2 regions of the Oceanobacillus sp. FSL K6-2867 genome follow, and region 2 is predicted to be linked to the other one. Evidence: a T-box and tRNA genes for the amino acid it is inferred to sense, from the RefSeq annotation. Region 2 holds a T-box; the other holds one or more tRNA genes.
What was found. The T-box of region 2 lies ahead of ileS (isoleucine--tRNA ligase). A T-box ahead of a tRNA ligase gene usually reads a tRNA of that ligase, here a tRNA-Ile.
Positions count from the first base shown of each region.

Region 1: it has a tRNA-Ile gene. The T-box ahead of ileS (isoleucine--tRNA ligase) is inferred to sense a tRNA for this amino acid. The anticodon was not compared.

Region 1 covers NZ_CP150144.1:1,847,140-1,854,706, forward strand. Annotated here, with positions in the region: rRNA gene NSQ77_RS09140 (23S ribosomal RNA) at 1-1,333, opposite strand, end outside; tRNA gene NSQ77_RS09145 (tRNA-Ala) at 1,430-1,502, opposite strand; tRNA gene NSQ77_RS09150 (tRNA-Ile) at 1,526-1,602, opposite strand; rRNA gene NSQ77_RS09155 (16S ribosomal RNA) at 1,763-3,326, opposite strand; gene NSQ77_RS09160 (hypothetical protein) at 3,731-3,952, opposite strand; gene pdaB (polysaccharide deacetylase family sporulation protein PdaB) at 4,362-5,120, shown strand; gene NSQ77_RS09170 (KinB-signaling pathway activation protein) at 5,175-5,831, opposite strand; gene gerD (spore germination lipoprotein GerD) at 6,024-6,677, shown strand; gene NSQ77_RS09180 (P-loop NTPase) at 6,741-7,567, opposite strand, start outside.
Region 2 covers NZ_CP150144.1:3,906,046-3,913,612, forward strand. Annotated here, with positions in the region: gene pgeF (peptidoglycan editing factor PgeF) at 25-843, shown strand; gene NSQ77_RS18875 (YggS family pyridoxal phosphate-dependent enzyme) at 863-1,534, shown strand; gene NSQ77_RS18880 (cell division protein SepF) at 1,564-1,995, shown strand; gene NSQ77_RS18885 (YggT family protein) at 2,002-2,268, shown strand; gene NSQ77_RS18890 (YlmH/Sll1252 family protein) at 2,323-3,099, shown strand; gene NSQ77_RS18895 (DivIVA domain-containing protein) at 3,407-3,910, shown strand; T-box leader at 3,975-4,194, shown strand; gene ileS (isoleucine--tRNA ligase) at 4,294-7,050, shown strand; gene lspA (signal peptidase II) at 7,194-7,567, shown strand, end outside.

The DNA.
Region 1 (7,567 bases), 2.1 Mb from region 2:
AAAGAGATTCTCACTCTTTTTTCGCTACTCATACCGGCATTCTCACTTCTAAGCGCTCCACCAGTCCTCACGGTCTGACTTCACAGCACTTAGAACGCTCTCCTACCATTGTTCGTAAGAACAATCCGCAGCTTCGGTGATACGTTTAGCCCCGGTACATTTTCGGCGCAGAGTCACTCGACCAGTGAGCTATTACGCACTCTTTAAATGATGGCTGCTTCTAAGCCAACATCCTGGTTGTCTGGGCAACTCCACATCCTTTTCCACTTAACGTATACTTTGGGACCTTAGCTGGCGGTCTGGGCTGTTTCCCTTTCGACTATGAACCTTATCACCCATAGTCTGACTCCCAAGTAAAAGTAACTGGCATTCGGAGTTTGACTGAATTCGGTAACCCGGTGAGGGCCCCTAGTCCAATCAGTGCTCTACCTCCAGTACTCTATTTCTTGAGGCTAGCCCTAAAGCTATTTCGGAGAGAACCAGCTATCTCCGTGTTCGATTGGCATTTCACCCCTACCCACACCTCATCCCCGCATTTTTCAACATACGTGGGTTCGGGCCTCCAGTCAGTGTTACCTGACCTTCACCCTGGACATGGGTAGATCACACGGTTTCGGGTCTACGACCGCATACTCATTCGCCCTATTCAGACTCGCTTTCGCTGCGGCTCCGTGTCTTCCACTTAACCTTGCATACGATCGTAACTCGCCGGTCCATTCTACAAAAGGTACGCCGTTACCCATTAACGGGCTTCGACTACTTGTAGGCACACGGTTTCAGGTTCTATTTCACTCCCCTCCCGGGGTGCTTTTCACCTTTCCCTCACGGTACTGGTTCACTATCGGTCACTAGGGAGTATTTAGCCTTGGGAGATGGTCCTCCCGGATTCCGACGGAATTTCACGTGTTCCGCCGTACTCAGGATACACTCCGGAGAGAATTCCTTTTCAATTACAGGGCTCTTACCTTCTTTGGCTGACCGTTCCAGGTCGATTCGTTTAAAGAATTCCTTGGTAACTCCAATGGAATGTCCTACAACCCCAGAAAGCAAGCTTTCTGGTTTGGGCTCTTTCCGTTTCGCTCGCCGCTACTCAGGAAATCGATTTTTCTTTCTCTTCCTCCGGGTACTGAGATGTTTCAGTTCCCCGGGTCTACCTCATGCACCCTATGTATTCAGATGCATGTACTGTTCCATTACGAACAGTGGGTTCCCCCATTCGGAAATCCCCGGATCAAAGTTTACTTACAACTCCCCGAGGCATATCGGTGTTAGTCCCGTCCTTCATCGGCTCCTAGTGCCAAGGCATCCACCGTGCGCCCTTATTCACTTAACTAAGTTACAGTAAATAAGCGTACTAATTATTAGCCTTGCTTTACATTAAAAATATTGATGTCGTTGTTACTCTTATTTAGTTTTCAAGGTACAAAAATGGAGCCTAGCGGGATCGAACCGCTGACCTCCTGCGTGCAAGGCAGGCGCTCTCCCAGCTGAGCTAAGGCCCCGTAATATAAAATATTTTAATAGATGGTGGGCCTGAGTGGACTCGAACCACCGACCTCACGCTTATCAGGCGTGCGCTCTAACCAGCTGAGCTACAGGCCCATCTATTTTAAGTATAAGTGAAAGAAATTGATCTCTCAAAACTGAACCAAACAACACAGTATGTCGGGCCTACAGGATGTAGGTCATGCCGATATTGCCACAGGACGTGGCGATCTTAATCGGCCTTCCTTAACCCGTAGGGTTCCGTAATAATCCTTAGAAAGGAGGTGATCCAGCCGCACCTTCCGATACGGCTACCTTGTTACGACTTCACCCCAATCATTAGTCCCACCTTCGGCGGCTGGCTCCAAAAGGTTACCTCACCGACTTCGGGTGTTACCAACTCTCGTGGTGTGACGGGCGGTGTGTACAAGGCCCGGGAACGTATTCACCGCGGCATGCTGATCCGCGATTACTAGCGATTCCGGCTTCATGTAGGCGAGTTGCAGCCTACAATCCGAACTGAGAATGGTTTTATGGGATTGGCTTGACCTCGCGGGTTCGCTTCCCTTTGTTCCATCCATTGTAGCACGTGTGTAGCCCAGGTCATAAGGGGCATGATGATTTGACGTCATCCCCACCTTCCTCCGGTTTGTCACCGGCAGTCACCTTAGAGTGCCCAACTAAATGCTGGCAACTAAGATCAAGGGTTGCGCTCGTTGCGGGACTTAACCCAACATCTCACGACACGAGCTGACGACAACCATGCACCACCTGTCACTCTGTCCCCGAAGGGAAAGCTCTATCTCTAGAGTTGTCAGAGGATGTCAAGACCTGGTAAGGTTCTTCGCGTTGCTTCGAATTAAACCACATGCTCCACCGCTTGTGCGGGCCCCCGTCAATTCTTTTGAGTTTCAGCCTTGCGGCCGTACTCCCCAGGCGGAGTGCTTAATGCGTTAACTTCAGCACTAAGGGGCGGAAACCCCCTAACACCTAGCACTCATCGTTTACGGCGTGGACTACCAGGGTATCTAATCCTGTTCGCTACCCACGCTTTCGCTCCTCAGCGTCAGTTACAGACCAGAGAGTCGCCTTCGCCACTGGTGTTCCTCCACATCTCTACGCATTTCACCGCTACACGTGGAATTCCACTCTCCTCTTCTGTACTCAAGTCCTCCAGTTTCCAATGACCCTCCACGGTTAAGCCGTGGGCTTTCACATCAGACTTAAAAGACCGCCTGCGAGCGCTTTACGCCCAATAATTCCGGACAACGCTTGCCACCTACGTATTACCGCGGCTGCTGGCACGTAGTTAGCCGTGGCTTTCTGGTTAGGTACCGTCAAGGCTGGGTCAGTTACTACCCAACTTGTTCTTCCCTAACAACAGAGTTTTACGATCCGAAAACCTTCATCACTCACGCGGCGTTGCTCCGTCAGACTTTCGTCCATTGCGGAAGATTCCCTACTGCTGCCTCCCGTAGGAGTCTGGGCCGTGTCTCAGTCCCAGTGTGGCCGATCACCCTCTCAGGTCGGCTACGCATCGTCGCCTTGGTGAGCCGTTACCCCACCAACTAGCTAATGCGCCGCGGGCCCATCTGTAAGTGACAGCCGAAACCGTCTTTTATCTTCTCACCATGAGATGAAAAGTATTATCCGGTATTAGCTCACGTTTCCGCGAGTTATCCCGATCTTACAGGCAGGTTGCCCACGTGTTACTCACCCGTCCGCCGCTCATTCCACAAACATCACCTCAGATGAGGGTCAGTTTGCTTCCTGCGCTCGACTTGCATGTATTAGGCACGCCGCCAGCGTTCGTCCTGAGCCAAGATCAAACTCTCCAAAAAAGTTTGTAATACTTAGCTGTTGTAGAAGCTGACTTCTACTTGTTTTAAAAAGAAAAACGAGTTTCCTTTTTCTTGACATACTGGTTGTTTTGTTCAGTTTTCAAAGATCAATTTATTATAATGTCGTTTTTTGCGACGAAATATAATATAACATGGTATCAATTTGTTGTCAACACGTTTTTACAAAAACTTTTTTCGTTTCGCAGAAAATGTTTTATCAAGCGACAACAGAATTTAATATAGCATAATAAAAACAATTGGGCAATAGGAAAATTTAAAAAATAATAATTATGATTAATCTATATCTTCTATCTATATCTAGACCCTTAAGCTAAATTCATTTCATCACAATAATAAAAACTCCTCACATGTTCCTTATACTTCATGATGAGGAGTTCTCCTACTTACTGATTCTCTTGTCGCTTCGGCATATATTTCATACATTCCTGGTCACTGGCTACACGACGAAGTAATTGAAAAAGGCTGCGGTATCTTTCCCTCATTGCTCGCTTAACCATATGATCAATTCTACTGTCACCCAGATCTAAAAGTAACTCTTCAAGCTCTCTTTTTAATAGATATTCAATTTCTTTTTGTTCCATTTCATTAATCAATAAGCCTAACATTTCATTCACCTCATAACCTTATCTACTATCTAGACAGCCCTATCCGTTACTTTTAACAGTTTCTAAAAGCTGTATCATCTTTAAATGCACTATTTATTTCAGTCCTCTATATACCCGGTCAGAAAAAATTCAGAAAAGGTACATCACAATCATTCGTTTCATGGAGTGAATTTTGTCGGTTGTTCGGTTATCTTCCCATATAGCAGGATAGTATTTCCCGAACTCACACCAAGTGCACACAGTATTAGCCTAATCTTACTATTCCCCGATTTCCACTATTTTCATCCCTGTTTTTGCTAAATTCTTCATTATATCGACTTCATTATAAATCGGATAGGCTTGTTCATATTTCTCCTTCATGCTCATAAACATAAATAGTAATAGTAATGGAGAAACGGGAGGAGAAGTTATGAATCATTTTTACGTTATTGGCTTAAGACGACGAAAAGGCTGGGTTATTATTATTGCACTTGCCCTCTTTACATCTTTACTTATATGGACACAAAGGGATGCTGTTATTTCTGTTTTTTCGAATGAGAAACCAACTGCACTTTCAAAGGGAAACACGGATGAACCAGCTATTGCATTAACCTTTAATATTAGCTGGGGTGAAGAAAGAGCGTTGGATATCTTGGAACAGCTCAAAGATGAAAATGTACAAGCAACATTTTTTGTCAGCGGGGAATGGGCTGAACGTCATCCGAAAATACTGGAGCAGATTTCAGAAGGTGACCATGAGTTAGGAATGATGGGATATCGATATAAAAGCTATCTGGATCAAGATATTGAACAAGTAAGGAAGGATCTACTGTATGCTCGTGATATTTTCAAAAAGCTTGGATATGAGGATGTTAACCTTTTGCGAACACCAAGTGGACATTTCAATGAAGAAGTTATCGAGCTTGCGGAAAGTCTGGATTTCGATGTGATTCATTGGAATATTAATCCGAATGATTGGGAAAATCCTGGAACTTCTGTAATTGTTGATCAGGTAATGAAAGACACTAGCAATGGTGATATTATCTTATTCCACGCTTCCGATGCAGCTAAGCAGACAGCAGAGGCTCTAAAGACGATTTTACCTGGATTAAAAAACAAAGGGTTCCAGCCCGTAACAATTTCAGAGTTAATCAACCAAGCACACGCTGAAACAAATCCCGTTGAATAAAATAAGTTCTAAAAAAACCTCTGACTAAATTTCCATCAGAGGTTTCCTTCATACCTATGCTTTACTAGCTTTTGCTTCTCCTGTTAGCTTGTTCGTCTTTTTTCCTTTTGTTTGCTTATCACCTGCTTTTCTTGTTATGCGATGTAAGGTAAGCAATTGATATGTATTACATGCCAGCAAAGGGCCGATCATTAACCAAGCATAATCACTGCCTTGTACTTGTAATCCGGGAACCCATTCAACTGTTGTAATAACAACCATGAAAAATAGCGCTGGTACAAACGCTTTTGGATTTGTTTCTTTCGCTTTACGTTTGGAAACAATCCAGCCAAATGCCAGCAAGGCTGCAGCACCTAACATATACCAATAAACAGCTACCTCCCCATCAGCTGCTTGATACGGAAAATATACTAAATCAAATAGAACAAATGCAATGACGAGCACTTGGACAGTTGGCCAAAAGGAACGAAACATATTCAATCCCATTCGATGGATAAATAAATAGGCGAAAAAACCAGTCATACTAACAACACTGAAAGTCAGGCCCAGTCCGCCAAAAAACAAAATAAGTCCAACCACTTCGAAAAAATCAAATGGTTTTAAATATGTTGCATAATCTTGAGGCTTTACAAAGAAGCTAACAACAAGACCTGCAATTCCCCCGATGATAAACGTTTTCCATAAAAAATTTACCAAGTTACGACTATTCAATATAAAATCCCCCTACAATCTGCGGCAATGAACAACTTTTCTCATAAAGAAGCACAGCTTCTAATCGCGACTTTGATAGTACATCCTTTATGACATATTCTAACATGAAGCGCTTTATTTTTCCCACTCCAAGTGAATATTTTATAAATTTGTCACTCATATTAAGGATATAGGAAGGAGGTACAATATCACATGTTACGCAAAGTATGTTTAACACTCCTTGCAATATCCTTCATGCTACTTGTTGCATGCAATGGTGAAGGTGGATCCCATAAAGAGGGTGACTATGAGGCAACAAAGAAAATGGTTGTTGATATATTACAAACAGAAGATGGAAAAAAGGCGTTAGCAGAAATAATGTCCGATGAGAAGCTAAAGCAAGAGCTTGTCATTCAATCTGATGTGGTGAAGAAATCAATTAATGAGACCCTTGTATCCGATAAGGGGAAAGAGATGTGGTCGACACTATTTGAGGACCCAAGTTTTGTCGAAGGCTATGCTAAGTCCATGTCAGAAGAACAGCAGAAATTAATGAAAGACTTAATGAATGATGCAGCTTACCAGAAACAAATGCTGGACTTATTACAAAATCCTGAAGTTACCAATCAGATACTCAGTCTCTTAAAAAGTCAGCAGTTTAAAGAGCACTTAGAGGAATCAATCACACAAACGCTCGAAACTCCATTATTCCAAGCAAAAATGCAGGAAATTTTGTTAAAAGCTGCTGAAGAACAGGCTAAAAAACAGGGTGGCCAAGGTTCTCAACAGCAAGGTGGCGGCCAAAGCACCGGTGGAGAAGAGGAAGGTGGCAGTGGAGGAAGTGGAGGCGGTGGCGGGGGAAGCTAGAAACACCCTACGCTTACCACCTTTTATATTCTGGAAAACAACAAAGAGGGGGGCCCCCCTCTTTTATTCATCTTCAAGCTTGGCAATCACCTTAGCTGCAATTTTATGGAACTGTTTTCCATTCGGATGATCTTCTTGATACACGGAAGGAGCAAATATATCCTCTTCCTCATATGGCTGTTGAATTGGCAACTGTCCCAATACCTTTGTTTTTAGTACTTCAGCGAGCTTTTTACCGCCGCCTTCACCAAATACATATTCAATTTCACCCGTTTTCTTGCTTTCAAAATAGGCCATGTTTTCGACAACGCCTAGAATTTCATGATCCGTCTTCAGAGCCATTTGCCCTGCTCTTGCTGCTACAAATGCCGCTGTCGGATGCGGCGTGGTTACGATAATCTCTTTACAGGTTGGCAGAAGCTCATGGACGTCCATTGCAATATCTCCTGTTCCTGGTGGTAAATCAAGGAGCAGATAGTCCAAATCGCCCCATTCCACTTCTGAAAAGAAGCTATTAATCATTTTACCAAGCATTGGACCGCGCCAAATGATCGGAGAGTTGTCCTCTACAAAAAAGCCCATTGAGATTACTTTAACCCCAAAACGTTCTACTGGAAGAATCTTTTTGCCGCGAACAACAGGCCGTTCTTCCACACCCATCATGTCAGGCACACTAAAGCCATAAATATCAGCATCAATAATACCGACCTTTTTGCCAAGTCTTCTGAGGGCAACTGCAAGGTTAACGGTTACGGTAGACTTCCCTACGCCACCTTTACCACTGGCAATTGCGATAAACTTCGTATTGGTGTTTCCACCCATAAGTGAAGCCTCTTTCGCTTGTTCTGCTGCAGGCTGATATTTTTGAATGACTTCATCAGGCAACTGTT
Region 2 (7,567 bases):
AGTTTTCTAATCAGGAGGTTTACAATGAATGAAGTCTTTAAAGAGAAAGATAACTCTTATCTCAACATAGAAAAATGGCAGGAAAAACATCCTGGACTTGTAGCAGGCTTCACTACAAGAAATGGTGGAGTAAGCGAACACCCTTACCATACCTTGAATTTCGGTTTCCATGTTGCTGATGAACAGAAGCATGTCATAGAAAACCGCGAGCTCTTAGCAAATAAGCTGAATTTTCCATTGCAAAACTGGGTGTCGGGGGAACAAGTACATCGAACGGAAATCAAGTATGTAACGGATCGAGATATGAGTAAAGGCTCAGTTTCTTATGCCAGCTCAATTAAAGGAACTGATGGGCTCGTAACCAATCAAAAAGGATTATTATGTACAGCATTTTTCGCAGATTGTGTTCCCTTATTTTTCTTTGATCCGATAACGGGATACATTGGAATTGCACATGCAGGCTGGAAAGGGTCTATAAACAGAATTGCTGAAAAAATGGTCGAAGCTTTTATAAAGGTGGATGTGAAAGCGGAAAACCTATTAGTAGCTATTGGTCCTTGTATTTCCCAGCAAAATTATGAAGTGGATGAGCGAGTGGTTCAATCGATTCGTGAAACAGATAGAGTAAATGTGGTCCGTTCACTCGGCAAGAATCGATTTTTATTAGATTTAAAGCAATTAAATGTAGATATCCTTTTACAATCTGGGGTATTACGTCATAATATAGAGATAACAAATTATTGCACTTACCGTGATGAAAATATATTTTTCTCTCATCGAAGAGATCATGGTAAAACTGGAAGAATGTTAGGGTTCATCGGATTTTCAGGAAGGATTACATGATGGAGGAGTTATACGTAAAATGGAAGTCGCAGCAAATTTGGCAGTCATTCAAGATAAAATAGGACAAGCATGTACAAAAAGTGGCCGTAGGCCTGACGAAATAAATGTTATTGGAGTTACGAAATATGCTACAATAGAACGAACAGAGGAAGCAGTGGAAGCAGGGGTTAAAAATCTTGGCGAAAATCGTAACGAGGGGTTCTTAGAGAAATATCAGAACATTGGTGACAAAGTAACATGGCATTTTATTGGAACCTTGCAGTCACGGAAAGTAAAGGACATTATTGACAAAATAGATATGCTCCATTCGTTAGACCGAGTTTCACTGGCAAAAGAAATAAATAAACGAGCGTCATCTTCGGTCAATTGCTTTATACAGGTCAATGTCAGTGGAGAAGCATCCAAGCATGGATTGCGAGCAGAAGAGGTAATTCCCTTTATTGAGGAAATTGAGAGATACGAAAAAGTACATGTAGTTGGATTAATGACAATGGCACCTCATATCGAAGACAAAGAGGAGATTCGGAAGGTATTTCAGAACTTAACTTCTTTAAGAGACCGTATTAAAGCAAAGCAAATTCATCATGCACCGTGTGAATTCCTTTCCATGGGAATGAGCAATGATTATGAAATTGCAATCGAAGAAGGTGCTACCCATATCCGAATTGGTTCCCAATTAGTTGGTGATTGATCGGAAACCTAAGTGAAGAGGTGATCGAAATGAGTATCAAGAATAAAATTAAAAATTATTTCACCATGGATGATGAATACGAGTACGAATACACACAGGAAGAAGTCACACCGGAAAACATAGATAATACAAAGCAACAAACACAAAAGGTTGTGAGCTTGACGAGCATGCAGCAATCTACATCAAAAGTAGTTTTATGTGAACCAAGAACTTACAATGAAGCACAGGAAATAGCAGATAGTATTGTAAATAGACGTGCAGTTGTCATTAATTTGCAACGTGTCGATCATCAACAAGCTAAACGAATTGTTGATTTTCTTAGTGGCACGGTCTACGCTGTTAATGGCGATATTCAGAAGCTAGGCGCTGAGACATTTTTATGCACACCGGATAATGTCGAGGTATCTGGAACAATATCCGAAGCATTTGCCCCGCAAGATGAATTTGAAAAAGGATGGTAGTAGTGGATGATTGAAATATTTAGAGTATTAGATTTTGCATTTATGATTTATGGTTATGCATTAATTGTGTATATATTCATGTCATGGTTTCCAGGTGCCAGGGAATCATCATTTGGTCAAATATTGACCAAAATTTGTGAGCCTTACTTAGAGCAATTTCGCAAATTTATCCCACCAATTGGCATGATTGATATTTCGCCAATCGTTGGTATATTTGTACTTCATTTAGCACGGTTTGGATTGCTCCAGTTCTTCCAAATGTTTTTATTTTAGAACAGCGGCAATCAGGAAGATTTTGACGAATTATATGTTAAAGGAAGTAACAAGATGGACATTTACCAGCATTTTAGAAAAGAAGAACAGCCTTTTATTGATCAAGCATTATCGTGGAAGGAACGTGTTGAACAGACATTTCAGCCAAAACTTACAGACTTTCTTGATCCGCGAGAACAGCAGCTTGTTGAAATGCTCGTCGGTTTGAATAACCCCGAATTAAAGCTTGATAAGCATGGCGGTGGATCCGAAACGGAACGTAAACGAATGGTAATTGCTCCTTTCTATGAGGAGATAACAGATGACTCTTTCGAATTGACTTTGCTTCAGGCAACATACCCAGCTAAATTTATTACTATTGAACATCGAGATGTGATGGGAGCTTTTTTATCAATGGGGATAAAGCGTAGAAAGCTAGGGGATATTTATGCGGCAGACGGTCTTATTCAAATAGTACTCGCAGATGAAATCAGTTCATATGTCACTGCAAATCTGACAGGAATAAAAAAAGCAGCTGTTACATTTGAAGAAAAGCCATTCGCATTTTTGAAAAAAAAGCAAGAAAGATGGGTGGAAGCAGACAAAACGGTTTCGTCTTTAAGATTGGATACGGTAATTAAGGAAATTTATCATATTTCTAGAAAAGATGCATCCACTTCCATTGAAAAATTGCAGGTCAAAGTAAATCATAAAGTTGTAGATGACAATAAATTTCAGCTGCAAGAGGGCGATATGATTTCTTTGCGCGGGAAAGGGCGCAGCAAGCTAATTGCTATCAACGGCATGACAAAAAAGGATAAATGGAAAATTAGTGTTGCATCTTTAAAATAAATTACAGGTTTTGCAGGATTTTCTATTTTTTTGTCGAAATTATTAAAAACGGCTTCTTGAAAGTGTGGGTTCAAAGAGGATGAAAAGACAGTGGTTGGCTAGATATGCAACAATCTGGGTCTGCGATTGCTCGACCAATTGAAAAGATTTTTGCAAAGCTGACACCGGCACGTGTTGGCAGCTAGTTGAAGGTCTGCTGGGTCTTGATGCGTCATTTTGCCGGACTTTTTGAACAACCCCTTAAATACAACTTTGAAAAGTTTTCGATTTTATATTAATATATTTATACCTTGAGGAGGTGGCCATTGTGCCATTAACACCATTAGATATTCATAATAAAGAATTCACAAGAAAAATCCGCGGTTATGACGAAGATGAAGTAAATGAGTTCTTGGATCAAGTAATTAAGGATTATGAAACGGTTATTCGTGAAAAAAAGGAATTGGATGAAAAAGTCAAACAGCTGAATGAAAGACTAGGTCATTTTACGAATATAGAAGAAACCTTGAATAAATCCATTCTAGTTGCACAAGAAACTGCAGAAGAAGTGAAAGGTAATGCAACAAAAGAATCCAAGCTTATTATAAAAGAAGCAGAAAAGAATGCAGATCGTATTATTAATGAGGCATTAAGTAAGTCACGCCGTATTTCAATGGATGTAGAAGAATTAAAGAAACAGGCTAAAGTTTTCCGGACAAGATTACGTATGCTTGTACAGGCGCAATTGGACATGCTTGGTACGGATGATTGGGAAGAATTATTTAAAACAGAGCTGGGCGAAGAACTCGATTTGATTGAAAATGAATCTTAAACCTTGACGTTCTTAAGAATTTTACATATAATTCATACAAGATATGCGTCAATTATAATTAACATATAATACGTTGATGGAGAAAGTATAAAAGGATGTGGCTGAAAAGCGAGCCAGGAAATGGTGTGAGCCTGGTTCAGCACACTTTTAGAAAATCACTCTTGAGTATCCATTGTGAACTTTAGTAATGATGGACGGCTTATCCCCGTTACGGATGTCGAGTGAATTTAAAATATTTATTTTAAATTTATAAGGGTGGTACCGCGAGTCTTCTCGTCCCTTTTGGGATGAAGAAGGCTTTTTTGTATTCAAAAGCGAAAGCGCCTGGTGGTAGCCGAATTAAGAATGTAAATACCAGCATATAATTTAAGGAGGAAGGCTAAATGGATTATAAAGAAACATTATTAATGCCAAAAACAGAATTTCCAATGCGAGGAAATTTACCAAATAAAGAACCAAAACGCCAAGAAAAATGGGAAGAAGCAAATCTCTATGAAAAAAGTCTTGAGCGGACAAAAGGAAGACCACTATTCGTTTTGCATGACGGGCCGCCATATGCAAATGGAGATCTTCATATCGGGCATGCCTTGAATAAAATCTTGAAAGATTTTATTACTCGTTATAAATCCATGTCGGGTTACCATGCCCCATATATTCCAGGTTGGGATACGCATGGTCTGCCAATTGAAACAGCTTTAACGAAAAATAAGAAAGTAAAACGTAAAGAAATGAGTGTGGCTGAATTCAGACAGCTTTGTGCAGAATACGCACTCGGACAAGTAGACAGTCAGCGAACTCAATTTAAACAGCTTGGCGTTCGTGGTGACTGGGATAATCCATATATCACATTAACGAAGGATTATGAAGCAGCGCAAATTAAAGTATTTGGAGAAATGGCAAAAAAAGGCTATATCTACAAAGGTTTAAAACCGGTTTATTGGTCTCCATCTTCTGAATCCGCATTAGCAGAAGCAGAAATTGAATACCAAGATAAGCGTTCACCTTCTATTTATGTTGCATTTGAGGTTGTGGATGGTAAAAACTTATTAGATGGCGGAGAAAAAATTATCATTTGGACTACAACACCATGGACCATTCCTGCTAACCTTGGTATCAGTTTGCATCCAGAACTAGAGTACAACGTTGTTGAAGTAAACGGTGAAAAATATGTTCTGGCACATGCTTTACTGGAAGATGTTGCTGAAGAACTTGGATGGGAAAATGTGCAGATCATAAAATCATTTAAAGGTCTTGAAGCAGATCGTATCGTTGCAAAACACCCATTCTATGATCGTGACTCTCTCGTAATGCTTGGTGAACATGTAACAACTGACGCTGGTACTGGTTGTGTTCATACTGCACCAGGTCATGGGGAAGATGACTTCTATGTATCGAAAAAATATGGCATTGAAGCACTTTGTCCTGTTGATGATAAAGGTGTGTTTACGGATGAAGCACCTGGTTTTGAAGGTTTATTCTACGATGCTGCCAATAAATTGGTTACGGAAAAACTGGAAGAAACAGGTTCTCTATTGAAAATGAACTTTATTACACATTCATATCCACATGATTGGAGAACAAAAAAACCAACAATCTTCCGTGCAACAGCTCAATGGTTTGCATCTATTAAAGACTTCCGTCAAGATATTCTTTCTGAAATTAAGGAAGTAAACTGGTACCCAAACTGGGGTGAAACGAGACTTTACAATATGGTGCGTGACCGTGAAGACTGGTGTATCTCAAGACAACGTGCATGGGGTGTTCCAATTCCTGTGTTTTATGGCGAAGACGGTACACCGATTATTACAGATGAAACGGTTAACCATGTGTCTGAATTATTTAAAGAATACGGATCTAACGTATGGTTTGAGCGAGAAGCAAAAGACTTGCTGCCAGAAGGATTCACATCAGAGCATAGCCCGAATGGAACATTCACGAAAGAAACAGATATTATGGATGTTTGGTTTGATTCTGGATCATCTCATGAAGGAGTATTAATGAACCGTGATGATCATCGCAGACCGGCAGATATATATCTGGAGGGAAGTGACCAATACCGCGGCTGGTTTAACTCATCTCTATCCACTGCAGTAGCAGTAACAGGAAAGGCGCCTTATAAAACAATTATTAGTCATGGATTTGTGCTTGATGGTAATGGAAGAAAAATGAGTAAATCACTTGGAAACGTCATTGTGCCATCCAAAGTCCAAAAACAGCTCGGTTCTGATATTTTACGTCTGTGGGTTGCTTCTGTGGATTATCAATCCGATGTTCGTATTTCGAACGATATTTTAAAACAAACATCGGAAGCATATCGTAAAATTCGTAACACATTCCGCTTCCTGCTTGCGAACCTTTCTGATTTCAATCCAGCAACAGATGCAGTAGCTGAGCGTGATTTAGAAGAAGTGGATCGTTACATGCTGCATCGCCTGCAGCAATTGCTTTCTGATGTACGTGAAAGCTATGAAAATTATGAGTATGCACCAATTTTCCATCAAATTCACAATTTCTGTGCGGTTGATTTAAGTTCCTTCTATTTAGACTTCGCAAAAGACGTTCTATATATCGAGGCAGCTGATAATAAACGCCGTCGCAGTATTCAAACTGGCTACTATGAAGTTTTGACAACGTTGGTTAAGCTACTCACACCAATCATTCCACATACTACAGATGAAGTATGGGAATACATCCCAGGTGCGGAAGCAGAGAGTGTACAATTAACGGATATTCCAGAACCAAGAGAAATCGCTGGCATGGATACATTAGCCGCGAAATGGGATCATTTTATGAATGTTCGTGATGATGTACTGAAAGCCTTGGAAGAAGCCCGAAATGACAAGGTTATTGGTAAATCATTGGAAGCTAAAATTACAATTGTTCCAAAAGATGAAGAAACGAAAGAAGTTCTAACAAATATGGAACACTTACATCAATTCTTAATTGTATCGGAAGCAATTTTAAGTGAGAATGATGCATCTGCAAAAGAATATAAGTTTGTTGATGTTGCTGTTGAAAAGCATCCTGGCGAAAAATGTGAACGCTGCTGGGTTGCCTCAGAAACAGTTGGTGAGGATCATGATCATCCAGAACTCTGTTCACGTTGTGCAAATGTAGTCAAAGAGCATTACACCGTATAACCAAATGTGAAATCCCATAATAGCCCTCTTGAAATAAGGGGGCTATTATTATTGAAAAAGTGAAGAATAAAGTATACTATAAAAAAAGACTTCGCAAAGGGTTATAGTTTTTTTACGAATATGGATGAATCGGGGGAAATAAGATGATTTGGTATTACGTCATCGCGCTTTTTATTATTGGAATCGATCAAATTACTAAATGGATAATTGTTAGCACGATGGAAATTGGCGACCGGATAACGATAATTGAAAATTTCTTTTATATAACATCACATCGAAATTCAGGCGCAGCTTGGGGAATTTTGCAAGGTCAAATGCTGTTTTTCTATATTATAACGGCAATCGTTGTTTTGGGTATCATCTATTATATGCAAAAATTTGCGAAAAATGATATGTTCCTTGCGGTTGGTTTAAGCTTTATTCTTGGTGGTGCAATTGGTAACTTTATTGATCGCTTATTCCATCAAGAAGTAGTTGATTTTGCTGATTTCTATATTTTTAACTATAATTTCCCGAT